2 regions of the Rhizobium sp. BK008 genome follow, and region 1 is predicted to be linked to the other one. Evidence: predicted binding sites of a transcription regulator. Region 1 holds the regulator's gene; the other holds the start of a gene.
What was found. Region 1 encodes LexA, which represses DNA repair genes until DNA is damaged. Its sites were predicted from a motif close to TGTTCNNNNTGTGTTCNG; they were not measured.
Positions count from the first base shown of each region.

Region 2: FHT69_RS13925 (ImuA family protein) is a predicted target of LexA. The motif match lies at 2,102-2,119, and genes of this name have one in related genera.

Region 1 is NZ_JACIFK010000001.1:1,638,557-1,645,852, forward strand. It holds gene FHT69_RS07945 (FtsB family cell division protein) at 1-74, opposite strand, end outside; gene eno (phosphopyruvate hydratase) at 211-1,485, opposite strand; gene kdsA (3-deoxy-8-phosphooctulonate synthase) at 1,708-2,553, opposite strand; gene FHT69_RS07960 (VOC family protein) at 2,550-3,446, opposite strand; gene lexA (transcriptional repressor LexA) at 3,644-4,363, shown strand; gene FHT69_RS07970 (ComEC/Rec2 family competence protein) at 4,344-6,776, opposite strand; gene gltA (citrate synthase) at 7,067-7,296, shown strand, end outside.
Region 2 is NZ_JACIFK010000002.1:520,066-527,361, reverse strand. It holds gene FHT69_RS13935 (response regulator transcription factor) at 56-451, shown strand; gene dinB (DNA polymerase IV) at 633-1,724, opposite strand; gene FHT69_RS34170 (hypothetical protein) at 1,738-1,992, opposite strand; gene FHT69_RS13925 (ImuA family protein) at 2,160-2,918, shown strand; gene FHT69_RS13920 (DNA polymerase Y family protein) at 2,839-4,350, shown strand; gene FHT69_RS13915 (error-prone DNA polymerase) at 4,347-7,296, shown strand, end outside.

The DNA.
Region 1 (7,296 bases):
GAAAGGAAGGCGACCGTCATGGCCGGAATGACGAAGCGGCCGAGCTTTCTCTTCTTATGATGCTTTGTCCACATACACGCATGCTCTTGAACGCATTACCAATTCGCTCAATCTACAGCGCAGAGATTAACCGTTCGTTGACTCTAAAAAAGAGCAACAAAAAACCCGCGCCGGAGAGGCGCGGGTCGAACCGTTGAAAATCAGATGCGATCAGCCGCGAATGATCGAGCGGCCGGCATACTGGGCCTGAGGACCGAGGCCTTCTTCGATACGGATCAGCTGGTTGTACTTGGCAAGACGGTCGGAACGCGACAGCGAGCCGGTCTTGATCTGACCGCAGTTGGTGGCGACCGCGAGATCGGCGATGGTCGAATCTTCCGTTTCGCCGGAGCGGTGAGACATGACGGCGGTATAGGCTGCCTTGTGCGCCGTGTTGACGGCGTCGAGGGTTTCGGTCAGCGAGCCGATCTGGTTGACCTTGACGAGGATCGAGTTGGCGACACCCATGCGGATGCCATCGCGAAGGCGGGCAGAGTTGGTGACGAAGAGATCGTCGCCGACGAGCTGGGTCTTCTTGCCGGTCAGGTCGGTCAGCGTCTTCCAGCCATCCCAGTCGTCCTCAGCCATGCCGTCCTCGATCGAGATGATCGGGTACTTGGCGGCGAGTTCGGCCAGATATTCGGCCATGGCGCCCGATTCGAGCGTGCGGCCTTCCCCTTCGAGAACATATTTGCCGTCCTTGAAGAATTCCGTCGAGGCGCAATCGAGGCCGAGGTAGATGTCCTCACCCGGCTTGTAGCCGGCTTTTTCGACCGACTTGACGATGAAGTCGAGGGCTTCGGAAGCGCTCTTCAGGCCCGGTGCGAAACCGCCTTCGTCGCCGACATTGGTGTTGTGGCCCTGTGCGGCAAGTTCCTTGCGGAGCGTATGGAAGACTTCCGAACCCATGCGCACGGCTTCGGCGATCGTATCGGCGCCGACCGGCAGGATCATGAATTCCTGGAAATCGATCGGGTTGTCGGCATGGGCGCCGCCGTTGATGATGTTCATCATCGGCACCGGCAGCAGGCTGGCGGAAGCGCCGCCGACATAACGGTAGAGCGGCAGGCCGGAGGCCTGGGCGGCAGCCTTGGCGACGGCGAGCGACACGCCGAGGATGGCGTTGGCGCCGAGGCGCGACTTGTTCGGCGTGCCGTCCAGCTCGATCATGATGTTGTCGATCTGGATCTGGTTTTCGGCGTCGATGCCGCCGATCGCATCGAAGATCTCGGTGTTGGCGGCATCGACCGCCTTCTGGACGCCCTTGCCGAGGTAGCGCTTGCCGCCGTCGCGCAGTTCGACCGCCTCATGCGCGCCCGTCGAGGCGCCCGAGGGAACAGCCGCGCGGCCCATGCTGCCGTCTTCGAGATAGACATCGACTTCGACGGTGGGATTGCCACGGCTATCGAGAATCTCGCGGGCGATGATATCGGTGATTGCAGTCATGGGTTCTTCCTGCTCAGTGGGTGATAAGTCGTTCGAAACCTGTCTTAATCGAAGGCGAGCAAATTACAATGCCGCAATTGCCAGCCTTCGAACCAGCGTTCCGATGTGGACGAAAGCGCGTCGCGATCTCTAACATTCGCTTGGTCCGCGCTTTGCTCTTTGGTTTTGCGCGACATGCTTATAGCGCGATCATGTCAGACTGTTGAACGTCAAGCTGGGTAATCAGGCCTTGGCGACCGCATCGAAGGCAAGCAGCTTTTCGAGGAGCCGCGGCATGTCCTTGAGATAGACCATGTTCGGTCCGTCGGAAGGCGCATTGTCGGGGTCCTGATGGGTTTCGAGGAAGACGCCGGCAATGCCGGTCGCCACCGCTGCGCGCGCCAGCGTTTCAACGAATTCCCGCTGGCCGCCCGAGGAATCGCCCTGCCCGCCCGGCTGCGCCACGGAATGGGTGGCGTCGAAAACAACGGGAGCACCCATCGACGCCATGATCGGCAGCGAACGCATGTCGGAAACCAGCGTGTTGTAGCCAAACGAGGCGCCGCGCTCGCACAGCAGCACGTTCGGATTGCCGCTGGCGTTAAGCTTCTTCAGGACGTTTTTCATATCCCAGGGAGCGAGGAACTGGCCCTTCTTGACATTGACGACGCGGCCGGTATTGGCGGCGGCGATGAGAAGATCGGTCTGGCGGCAAAGGAAGGCCGGGATCTGCAGGACATCGACGGTCTTTGCCACCTCGGCGCATTGTTCGGCGGTATGAACGTCGGTCAGGACGGGAAAGCCGAATTCCTTCTTGAGGTCGGCAAAGATCTCCATGCCCTTTTCAATGCCGATGCCGCGTTCGGCCGAAAGCGAAGTGCGGTTCGCCTTGTCGAAGGAGCTCTTGTAGACGAGGCCGATGCCGAGCTTTCCGCAAAGCTCCTTCAGCGTGCCGGCCACCATGAAGGCGTGGTCGCGGCTCTCCATCTGGCAAGGGCCGGCAATCAGCGACAGGCGGCCGGTGTTGGAAAAGGTGACCTGGCCCTGGCCCTCGCCGATCTTGACTTGGGAATTCGTATCTGTGCTCATCGTGTTTCCTCGAAGGCGAAAAGCGTGCCCTGCCCGGGCGCGGGCTTCACCAGAATGCGATTGTTCTTGCGCGTATATGTCACCCCGTTAGCAGCCAAATGCGCTTCTGTCACGGCAAGATCGGCGACAGCGAAGAGAATCGCCCGGCCGCGCAGGCCGCGGTCGGCGTATGGGACAGCGACCTCGAAATAGGCCTCCAAACCCTCCGGCGTCATCAGGCTGATTTTCACATTCGACGCCGCGATCTTGACGCCGAAACCGGTGTTCTCGACTGCCGATTGCGCGCTGGCAAGACTGACGAAGGCGGCGAAGGCAGCCGCATCGGGCGCGCAAAGCACCACCTCGGCAATGCCGGTGACGCCATTGGCATGCGCCTCCAGCGCGCCGCGGTCGGCCGGCAGCGGATTGACGCGCTCGACGGTGAAGAGAAAGAGATCGGGCGCGCGCAGGTCGCCGGCAAAGGCCAGCCTGAAGCCGGCAATGCTCTCAGAACCATCCGGCATCGTCATCGGCCGGCTGAACGCCAGCATCTCGCCGGCGCTCGCTCCGTCGCCGACGAAATTCCGATGATCGATATCGGCATCCTCGCTGCCGAAGGCCACCGCCGAAAGCCCTTCCTCGCCGCAGCGGAATCGGAAGGCGCGGTTGCGGGCGGTGAAGACATTGCCTTGCCGCGCCGATGCTTCACTTTCCCTAACGCTCGCAATCCCGAGCGGCTCCAGATAGGTCTTATCGGCAAAAAAGACGCAGGCATTCTCCGTTCCGAAGGGATGACGCGCATCGGCGGCAACGGTAAAGCCCAGCTTGCCGAGCCTCTCGCGCGCCAGATCGATATTGACGACCGGCAGCACGACATGATCCAGCGGGCGTGGTTTGGCGGAATGCTCGTTCATGGTATCCCCTCTCCTCACACGGCAGAGATGTGCGACAGTGCCGCGCAAGGCAAGACTTGTCGGCCAATCCGGCGAATGAAAATAAAAATCTCAACGAGTTGGCGCCAAGTTTTACGGAAATTTAGCTACTTGCGGAACACATATGGAACATATAGTGTCTGTTCTGGATTTGTTTCAATCACGAGGTCACAACGTCGATGCTCACGCGCAAACAACAGGAGCTTCTCCTCTTCATTCATGAGCGCATGAAGGAATCCGGCGTTCCGCCGTCTTTCGACGAAATGAAGGACGCCCTGGATCTCGCTTCGAAGTCCGGGATTCACCGGCTGATTACTGCGCTCGAGGAGCGTGGCTTCATTCGCCGCCTACCGAACCGGGCCCGCGCACTCGAGGTCATCAAGCTTCCGGAGGCCTATAGCCCCAGCATCCAGCCCCGGCGCGGCTTTTCGCCGAGCGTCATTGAGGGCAGCCTGGGCAAGCCCCAGCCGGTCGCCACTCCCGCTCCTGCAAAACCCGTCGCCGACAATGGCAACTCAGTCTCCGTGCCGGTCATGGGCCGGATCGCCGCCGGCGTTCCGATCTCGGCAATCCAGAACAACACCCACGACATCGTCGTTCCGGCCGATATGCTCGGCTCCGGTGAACACTACGCGCTGGAGGTCAAGGGTGATTCGATGATCGACGCCGGCATTTTCGACGGCGACACCGTGATCATCCGCAATGGCAGCACCGCAAGCCCTGGCGACATCGTCGTTGCTCTCGTCGACGACGAAGAAGCGACGCTCAAACGCTTCCGCCGCAAGGGCGCCTCGATCGCGCTGGAAGCGGCCAACCCGGCTTACGAGACCCGGATCTTCGGGCCAGACCGCGTCAAGGTGCAGGGCAAACTCGTCGGCCTTATTCGCCGCTATCACTGACACCCTGCAGGCCGGTTTCGACAAAGCTGTTGCTGCGCCAGTCATAGGCGCGATGGCGGATCCATGGCCGCCACAGATCATCGAATGCGGTTGTGACCTCCATGCCGGCCTCCGCGAACCGCAGCTCGACGGAACCGGTCCGGCGCAACGTCTCGCCGGTGAAGAGCGTCGCGCCTGAGCGGCAGCTGTTGAAACGCAGGCGGACCGACGTTACCACGATATCGGCCGCATCGCAGGCCGGAGCGAGATAGGCGGCATTGTCGATGACGGCGACCACATGACCGTTGCCAAGCCTTGATATGCACCAGGCCTTCTTGACGCAGGAAAAGCGGTTTGCGTCACCGCCGGCTGCAGCCGCCCGCATCGCCGCCCTCGCTTCGTTCTGCTGATCGCGGGAGAGCTTGACGCGGCGGTCCTCTCCCGCTGGCGGGACAGCAGGACCATCCAGCATCTTCGGCGGGTCATGCGCCGGCAGGACCAGCGCGCGCTGCCATTGGTCGAAGATGAAATCCGGCGGGTTTTCACGGTTGGAGGCCATTGCCGCCGCCTCGACGACCGCGACGAGACTGCCATCTTCCGAAATCACCAGATCCGGCGGCCGGGGAACCGGCAGAAGCAGCAGGATGAGCGTTGCGACTGACATGATCGACGTGCCCATATGGCGCAGCCGAGTGCGGAGCAGCGTCAGCAGCAGGAAGCCTGCCACGGCGACCGCGAAATACCAGGCGGGCAAGCGGCCGATGCCGATGTCGCCACCCCAGCCGGACACGGTCTTGGCGACGGCGATCACCAGATCGAGGCCGAATCCGACAATCTTCCAAGGCAAAACGTCCAGACCGAAAGGCATGAGCAGCATCGCCAGCAACCCGGCCGGCATGATGATGAAGGAGATGATCGGCATCGTCGCGAGGTTTGCCGGCAGGCCGTAGGCGGTCAGGCGATGAAAATGCTCGATCGAAAACAGTGCGGTGGAGAAACCGCCGATCAGCGAGGTCAGGAAGACACCGCCGAAGAACCCCGCAACCGCGACGAAAGGCCTGACGATCGGCAGCTTCAGGAAGGCATTCTCGCGGACGCGCCGATCCTTCCACAGCTGATAGCCCGACACGAGCGCCAAGGTTGCGGCAAAGGACATCTGGAAGCTCGGCCCCAGGACTTCGGAGGGCGAAATGACGAGGATGACGAGCGCGGAGAGAGCGACATTGCGCAGGCTGATCGACGGCCGGTCAAAGAAGACGGCAATCAGCATGATGGCCATCATGATGAAGGCGCGTTCGGCCGAGACCGCGAAGCCGGAGATCAGGAAATAGGCCGTGACGGCGATGAGCGCGCCGGCGGCGGCGATCTTCTTCGTCGGATAGGCCTGGGCGACGCCGGGAAAGAGGCTGAGCAGCATCCGGAAGCCGACGAAGAAGATGCCGGCCGACAGCGCCATGTTGAGTCCTGAGATGGCGATGATATGCGCCAGACCGGACTGGCGCAGCGCCTCCGTGGTCGCATTCGAGATGGCGCGCCGTTCGTCCGTCACCAGAGCAGCGGCAAAAGCGCCGGTGTCGCCGGGCAGAATCGATCGGATGCGGTCGCCGATGCCGCTGCGCAGCCGGTAAAGCCATTCGAGCAGGGCTTCCGCCGTCGATCTGGCAGCCTGCGGGCCTGCCTGCAAATCGACTTTCGTCGGCGCGCCGTAGAAGAAACCATTGGCGCCGATGCCATCGAAATGGGCCCCGAAAGAGAAGTCGTTGAGCTCTGGAAGTGCTGGGCCTGACGGTGGTGTCAGCCGAGCCCTGCCGGTGATGATGTCACCGATCTCGAAAGGCGCGTCGGCGCCGCGGGCGATCGCGGTTATCCGTTCCGGCGGCCGCTTCACCTGCGGCGCCTCGGTGCCGGTGACGGCCAGAATGTAGCGCCACCGGCCGCGACCATCGCCTTCGCGCCGTTCGACACGGCCGGTCACCGTCGTCGTCACGGCGGAGTCGAGGATCACGGTCGAAGCCCGCCAGCTTTCGAACTCCGCCGAGACCATGCCACCGGCCATAAGTGCAAGCGCCAGCAGGACGGTCCGCAATGCCGCCCGCATACGGCTGGCGATCAGAACCGCGGTCGTAAGCACCAACAGGCAGAGCAGCGGTGCAATGACCGGAAAATCCGATGCTCCAAGAAACCAGAAGACTGATCCGGCGCCGAGGAAGACCGGCGAGAATAGCAGCAGGCGGCCATGATCCGCCTCCTCGCCCAGCATGCGCCTGCCGGCACGCAGCGATTGCGAGGCCAAAGCCGGCAGGCGATGGCGCAACGGTGTCGCCGACTGCGTCCTTGCCGGCCGCGACACCACGGCAGGGGGAGAAAAACCGGAGGTATCGGCAAGGCCGGCGCCTGCTTCCGGCCGCAATTCGACTGTCGTCAATTCCTGCATCCGCCGCCCAAGCTCACCCGCCAAGGCGGCCAGAATGCAACCTCCCATCAAATCCGGCAAGAATAATCGATTGAAATATGAGGGAAAATCGCGAGTGCCAAAAGACCAGTCGAATCATCAGCTTCCGATATGCACGCGGCTCATCGCTGCAGTGCCTAAAAGGTGATACCGCAATGCACAAAATGCCGTCACGGTAACTTGGCATTAGCTTCGCGATCATATAGCTATCGGTGAGGACGCTTAACCCCTATGGCGCTTTTAAGGCGCCACCGCCATTTCGGAGGATCAGCATGACGGATCAAAGCGCTACAATAAAAATCGGTGACAAATCTGTCGACCTTGCCGTCAAGAGCGGCACGATCGGCCCGAGCGTCATCGATATCGGTGCCCTCTACAAGAACACGGCTTCCTTCACGTACGATCCGGGTTTTACCTCGACCGCATCCTGTGAATCGAAAATCACCTACATCGACGGCGACGAAGGTGTTCTGCTGCATCGCGGCTATCCGATCGAGCAGCT
Region 2 (7,296 bases), on a different contig from region 1:
ACTCGCCATAACGCCATTTAGGCGCGACGCCCATCGGCGAAGTCGGGAGGCGGCGGTGCCAACCAAGAAACCTCTGATTGCGATCGTCGACGACGACGAGTCGATGCGGGAGGCTATCAAGGGGCTCATAAGGTCGATGGGATTTGACGCCGAGACCTTTTCATCCGCGGATGATTTCTTGAGATTCCCTGATATCCGCCGCACGGCCTGCCTTGTGACTGACATCAATATGCCCGGAATGAGTGGTCTCGATTTGCACCACCGGCTGGTCGCGCTGGGCAAGAGCATTCCGACTGTTCTGATCACCGCCTTTCCAGAAAAGAATGTGCGCGCGTCTGCGTTGGGCGCGGACGTCGTCGGCTGCCTGACAAAACCGTTTGGCGAACAGATTTTGCTTGATTGCATCCGTTCTGCGCTAGTTCTCAATAGCGAGGGCGAAAGCGGTTCGTGAGGTCGCAAATTCCAACGGAATTTCACATCAGACGGCTTCGACGAAACTCCGGCCTCTCAGCTTCGATCTGCCGCAAGCAGGTCAAGGGAACTTAGGCGAGGGGCGGTACCACTGGCAGGCGCGGGAACGCCGGTGCGGAGCGCATCCAATCTAAAACCAACCGCGCTACATCTAATGTGACCTAAAACGCGAGCCGCAACTGCGGCGTCGCTTCAGATCTACGCCGCTCCAGCGAAGACAGCGACACGCCAAGCAGGCGTATGCCTTTTCGCGGCGGGAAGATTGGCGCGAGAAGCAGGTCGACCACCCCCTCAAGATCGGCAATTGCTGGCAGTGCTGACGGAACTGTCTTGCTACGGGTGATCTGGCTGAAGTCGGCATACTTGATTTTGAGCGTCACCGTCTTGGCGCCGATTTCATTGGCCTCACAATAGCCCCATACCTTTTCGATCAGCGACTGAAGCCCGTTGCGCGCGGGTTCATAAGAATGGATGTCGGCAGAGAAAGTGTCTTCCGCACCGACGGATTTCCGCACCCGGTCCGGTCTGACCTGACGATTGTCGATGCCGCGGGCGATCCCGTAGAAATACGGTCCCGACTTCCCGAAGTGTTCGACGAGGAAGTCGAGCGTTTTCTCCTTCAGGTCCGCTCCCGTGTCGATCCCGAGCCGATGCATCTTCTCGGCCGTTGCCGGTCCCACGCCATGGAATTTCTTGATGGGAAGCTGTTCGACGAAGGCGGGGCCGTTCTTGGGGGTGATGACGGCCTGGCCGTTCGGCTTGTTGAGGTCGCTTGCCATCTTGGCCAGAAACTTGTTGTAAGAAATTCCCGCCGACGCGTTGAGCCCCGTCGCCGCCTTGATCCTCGCTCGGATCTCTTCGGCGATCTCGGTCGCAATCTCCATGCCCTTCAGGTTGTCGGTGACGTCGAGATAGGCCTCGTCGAGCGACAGTGGCTCGATCATCGGCGTGTATTCGGCGAAAATCGAGCGGATCTGCAACGACACGGCTTTGTAAACATCAAAGCGCGGCTTGACGAAGACAAGGTCCGGGCATTTCCGCTGGGCGGTCACCGAAGGCATGGCGGAATGGACGCCGAATTTGCGTGCCTCGTAGCTGGCGGCCGCCACGACCCCGCGGGCAGCAGGACTGCCGACAGCAACCGGCACACCTCGCAGCTCCGGATTGTCGCGCTGCTCGACCGATGCGTAGAAGGCATCCATGTCGACATGCACGATCTTGCGCGGCCGTTCGCGGTTGTCTTCGCCTGTCATTATCTAGCTTCCATCAGCAAAGACCATCACTCAAACATGGGAAGTGTGCTCCACACTTGTCACCTCGCGGCGTCTGCATCCGCTCGCAGCCCATGGCCATGCGCCGGCGGATTTCCGCGAAGGTGACGCTTGCGCCAAACGCTTTGACCAACAGTTTGCGCTCATGTGTACAATGGCGATCGCAGAGGAGGCATATGAGTTCGACCACCGGGACCTGGTGATCTTGCAGTCTCGGGATCGTATCGTCCACAAGCCGCGTTCGGCGCATCCAAAAATATTCCTGTCTCAACATCCGATTGAATCCGCTGGCGATTTTTATCTTTTGTACCGGCGCTCAACTTCAGCGGGTCATATGCGCATTGACTCATTTATCTCTTCGGAACAAATACAGAACATATTGCTGTTACTCAAGCCGAAAACGGGTTGCCCGAGATCATGAAGTCAGCCGTCGCCCCAAACGCCGTCCTCGACGGGCTGCGCGAGCAGATCGCGCACCTGGAAGGCGCCGGTCGGCGCAGCCGAGGCGTTTTGCCTTTCGGTGTCGCGCAGATCGACGAGCGGCTTCCGGGTGGTGGATTGGCCTATGGGGCGCTGCACGAATGCGCCGGCGGCGGGACCGGCACCGTCGACGGGGCGGCCGCCGCCCTGTTCGTGGCCGGGATTGCCGCTCGCACCAAAGGCAAGGTCGTCTGGTGCCTGACACGTCCTGACCTGTTCTTCCCGGCCTTGGCGCAGGCGGGTCTTCATCCGAACCGGGTCGTCTTCGTCGAGTCCGACAAGGAGGAGGACGTCCTTGCCAATATGGAGGAGGGCCTTTCATACGGCGGCCTCGGGGCGGTGATCGGCGAGATCGTCCGGCTGCCGATGGCCGCGTCCCGGCGGCTGCAACTCGCAGCCGAGAAGAGCGGCACGATGGCGCTTGCAGTGCGGCGGTGGCGACGGCAGACCGAGGCCAGCGACTTCGGCCAGCCGACGGCGTCGACCACGCGCTGGAGGGTGAGCGTCATCCCGAGCGAGGAACTGCCGGTTCCGGGCGTCGGGCGGGCGAGATGGCTTCTGGAACTGATGAGGGTGAAAGCGGGTGAGTGCGCCGAGTTCGAAGTAGGAGCCTGCGATGCCGAGGGTCGTATCGATATTTTTTCCCGATCTGGCGACGGACAGGATCAGGCGGGCCGATCCCGCCATTCCCGTTGAGGAGGCGATCGCCGTCATTTCGAAGAGCGGTTCCAAACGCTGGGTGTCGGCCGCCGATCCCGCGGCCAGAAAGGCTGGCGTTCATGTGGGCATGCCGGCCGCCAAGGCGCAGGCGCTCTTCCAGGGCCTCCGAATGATCGACGCCGATGCCGCCGCCGATGCAGCGGCGCTCGATCGCATCACCATGTGGGCGCTCAGCCAGTATTCGCCGATCGTCGCCGTCGACGCGCCGGACGGCATCGTCATGGACACGGAGGGCGCGGACCATCTACAGGGCGGCGAGGAGCGAATGTTGACGAGCATCGCCAACCGCTTCCGCGCCAAGGGCCTGACGACACGGGTCGCCATCGCCGACACGTGGGGTGCCGCTCACGCATGCGCTCGTGCCATCAACCGCGAAACCGTCGTCGTCCCGAGTGGGGAAACTATCCGGGCCGTCGAGCGCCTTCCGATCTCGTTGCTGCGGCTGCCGGAGAAGATCGTGGGCGATTTGCGCACGCTAGGCTTTCGGACAATAGGGGAGCTTTTGGCGACGCCGCGTGCTCCCTTGGCGCTTCGCTTCGGACCGGAAGTGGGTCGCCGTCTCGACCAGATGTTCGGTCGCGTCTGCGAACCAATAGATCCCATCCGTAGCCCGGAACTCGTCGAGGTCAGCCGATCCTTCGCCGAACCGATCGGCGCGGCGGAGACGATCAACAAGTATGTTGGACGGCTGGTTGTTCAACTCGTCGCCGAACTTCAGCGGAAGGGTCTTGGCGTCCGTCGCACCGACCTCATCGTCGAGAAGGTCGACGGGGCCAGACAAGCGATCAGGGCGGGAACCGCCAAGCCCGTGCGAGACGTCGCCTGGCTGACGAAACTGTTCCGCGACCGGACGGAAAAGATCGAGCCGGGCTTCGGGATCGAAAAGCTGACCCTCGTCGCGGTGATGTCGGAACCGCTCGAGGAGAAGCAGAAGGCATCCTCGCTTGTCGACGACGAGGACGCTGACATCACCCCGCTGATCGACGTCTTCGGCAATCGGGGCCAGCGCGTCTTTCGGGTCGCGCCCGTCGCATCCGACGTTCCGGAGCGTAGCGTCCAGCGGATCGCCGCGGTTGGCGAGGACGTGACGGAGGGTTGGGTCTACCATTGGCGGCGACCGGTGCGGCTGTTGGGGCGTCCGGATCCGATCGAGGCGATAGCTCTGCTGCCTGACCATCCCCCTGCCAGCATCACCTGGCGCGGCAAGCGCCATCGCGTCAAGCGTGCGGACGGGCCGGAGCGTGTGTTCGGCGAATGGTGGAAGCGCGACAGCGAATTCGAGGCTGTGCGCGACTACTTCGTCGTCGAAAACGAGATCGGCGAACGGTACTGGATCTTTCGCTCCGGCGACGGCATCGATCCTGAAACTGGCTCCCATAAGTGGTTCATGCACGGGATATTCGGATGAGATACGCCGAGCTCCAGGTCACGACGCACTTCAGTTTCCTTCGCGGCGCATCTTCGGCCGACGAGCTCTTCGTGACCGCCAAGGAACTCGGCATCGACGCTTTGGGCGTCGTCGATCGAAACTCTCTGGCAGGCATCGTGCGAGCGCTGGAAGCATCCCGCGCGACGGGCGTCCGCCTCGTCGTCGGCTGCCGGCTCGATCTGCAGGACGGCATGTCGATCCTCGTTTATCCCACGGATCGTTCGGCTTATTCGCGCCTGACCCGCTTGCTGACGCTCGGCAAGGGCAGGGGTGGCAAGGCGAACTGCATCCTAAACCTCGACGACGTCGCCCTTTATTCCGAAGGCCTACTTGGTATCCTTGTGCCCGACCTCCCGGATGAAGCCTGCGCCGTCCAACTTCGCAAGATGGCGGAGATCTTCGGAGACGGGGCATACGTCTCGCTCTGTCTCCGGCGCCGTCCGAACGACCAGGTGAGGCTGCACGCGTTGGCGAATATGGCCGTCAAACATCGGGTGAAGACGGTCGTCACCAATGACATTCTTTTCCATGAGCCGGGCCGGCGGCAGCTTCAGGACATCGTTACCTGCATCCGCAACAACACCACAATCGACGACGTCGGCTTTCAGCGCGAGCGACATGCCGACCGCTACATCAAGCCACCCGATGAAATGGAGAGGCTGTTTCCACGCTACCGCGAGGCGCTGGCCCGGACGATGGAGATCGTCGAGCGATGCAAGTTCTCCTTGGACGAGCTAAGCTATCAGTATCCCGAGGAGGCGATCCTCCCAGACAAGACGCCGCAGGAATCCCTCGAGCATTATGTCTGGGAATGCGTGCCCAACCGCTATCCGGAAGGCCTGCCGCCGGAGGTTCTCAAGATCGTCCGTCACGAACTCGATCTCATCCGGACGATGAAATACGCCCCATACTTCCTGACCGTCTTTTCGATCGTCCGCTTCGCCCGGTCTCAAGGCATCCTCTGTCAGGGGCGGGGGTCGGCGGCGAACTCGGCCGTCTGCTACATCCTCGGCATCACCAGCATCGACCCTTCAACCAACGACCTTCTATTTGAACGCTTCGTCTCCCAGGAGCGCGATGAGCCGCCAGACATCGACGTCGATTTCGAACATGAGAGGCGCGAAGAGGTCATCCAATGGATCTACAAGACCTACGGCAAAGACAAGGCCGCCCTCTGTTCGACGGTGACCCGTTACAGGGCGAAGGGCGCCATCCGCGACGTGGGCAAGGCGTTGGGGCTGCCCGAGGACCTCATCAAAGCCTTGTCCTCGGGCATGTGGGCGTGGTCGGAAGAGCTGGTCAGCGACCGCAGTCTTCGCGATCAGGGCTTGAACCCGGAAGACCGTCGTCTAGCGTTGACCCTCAAACTTGCGCAGCAGCTCATGGGTGCCCCTCGGCATCTGGGCCAGCATCCAGGTGGCTTCGTCCTGACGCATGACCGCCTCGATGATCTTGTTCCGATCGAACCCGCCGCAATGGTCGACCGACAAGTGATCGAATGGGACAAGGACGACGTCGAGGCGCTCAAATTCATGAAGGTCGACGTCCTGGCGCTAGGCATGCTGACCTGCATGGCAAAGGCCTTTGTTCTCATCCGAGAACACAAGGATGAGCACCTTGATCTCGCGACCATCCCTCAGGAGGACCAGGCGACATACGCGATGATCCGAAAAGCCGACACCCTCGGCACTTTCCAGATCGAGTCGAGGGCGCAGATGGCAATGTTGCCCCGGCTCAAGCCGCGGACGTTTTATGATTTGGTCATTCAGGTCGCGATCGTGCGGCCTGGCCCGATCCAGGGCGATATGGTGCATCCCTATCTCCGGCGCCGCGAGGGCAAGGAGGCAGTCGTGTATCCGACGCCGGAACTGGAGGCCGTTCTCGGCAAGACACTCGGCGTCCCGCTCTTCCAGGAGTCTGCCATGAAGGTCGCGATGGTCTGTGCGGGCTTCACCGGCGGCGAGGCAGACCAGCTTCGCAAATCGATGGCGACCTTCAAGTTCACCGGCGGCGTCTCGCGCTTCAAGGACAAGCTCGTGTCCGGCATGATCAGGAACGGCTACACGGCCGAGTTTGCCGATAAGACCTTCAGCCAGCTCGAAGGATTCGGCAGCTATGGGTTCCCGGAATCCCATGCGGCGTCGTTCGCCTTGATCGCCTATGCGTCCAACTATGTGAAATGCCACCACCCGGACGTCTTCTGCGCGGCGCTGCTGAACTCGCAGCCGATGGGATTTTATGCGCCGGCCCAAATCGTCGGCTGTGCTCGGAACCACGGCGTCGAGATTCGGCCTGTCTGCGTCAACAATTCCCGATGGGACTGCACGCTTGAGCGTATCGCCGATACCGACCGTCACGCGGTCCGCCTCGGGATGCGCATGGTGCGCGGACTTGCCGCTGCCGATGCCGCGCGTATCGCGGCTGCCCGCATGGATCAGCCTTTCGAAAGCATCGATGACATGTGGCGGCGGTCCGGGATCCCGGCGGCCTCTCTGGTCGAGCTCGCAGAGGCCGACGCCTTCCTGCCGTCTCTGGGACTGCAGCGGCGCGACGCCTTGTGGGCGATCAAGGCCCTGCGGGACGAACCACTTCCGCTCTTTGCAGCCGCCTCGGAACGAAAGGCAAGGGCGATTGCCGAGCAGCAGGAACCCGAGGTCGCCCTCTGTCAAATGACCGAGGGGCACAACGTTGTCCAGGACTACAGTCATATCGGGCTGACGCTACGCCAACACCCTGTCACCTTCCTGCGGACGGCTTTGACGGAGCGCCGGATCGTCACTTGCGCTGAAGCCATGAACGCGCGGGATGGTCGCTGGTTGATGGCCGCGGGCCTTGTCCTCGTCCGGCAGAGACCTGGCAGCGCGAAGGGCGTCATCTTCATGACGATCGAGGATGAGACCGGTCCGGCCAACGTGGTCGTCTGGC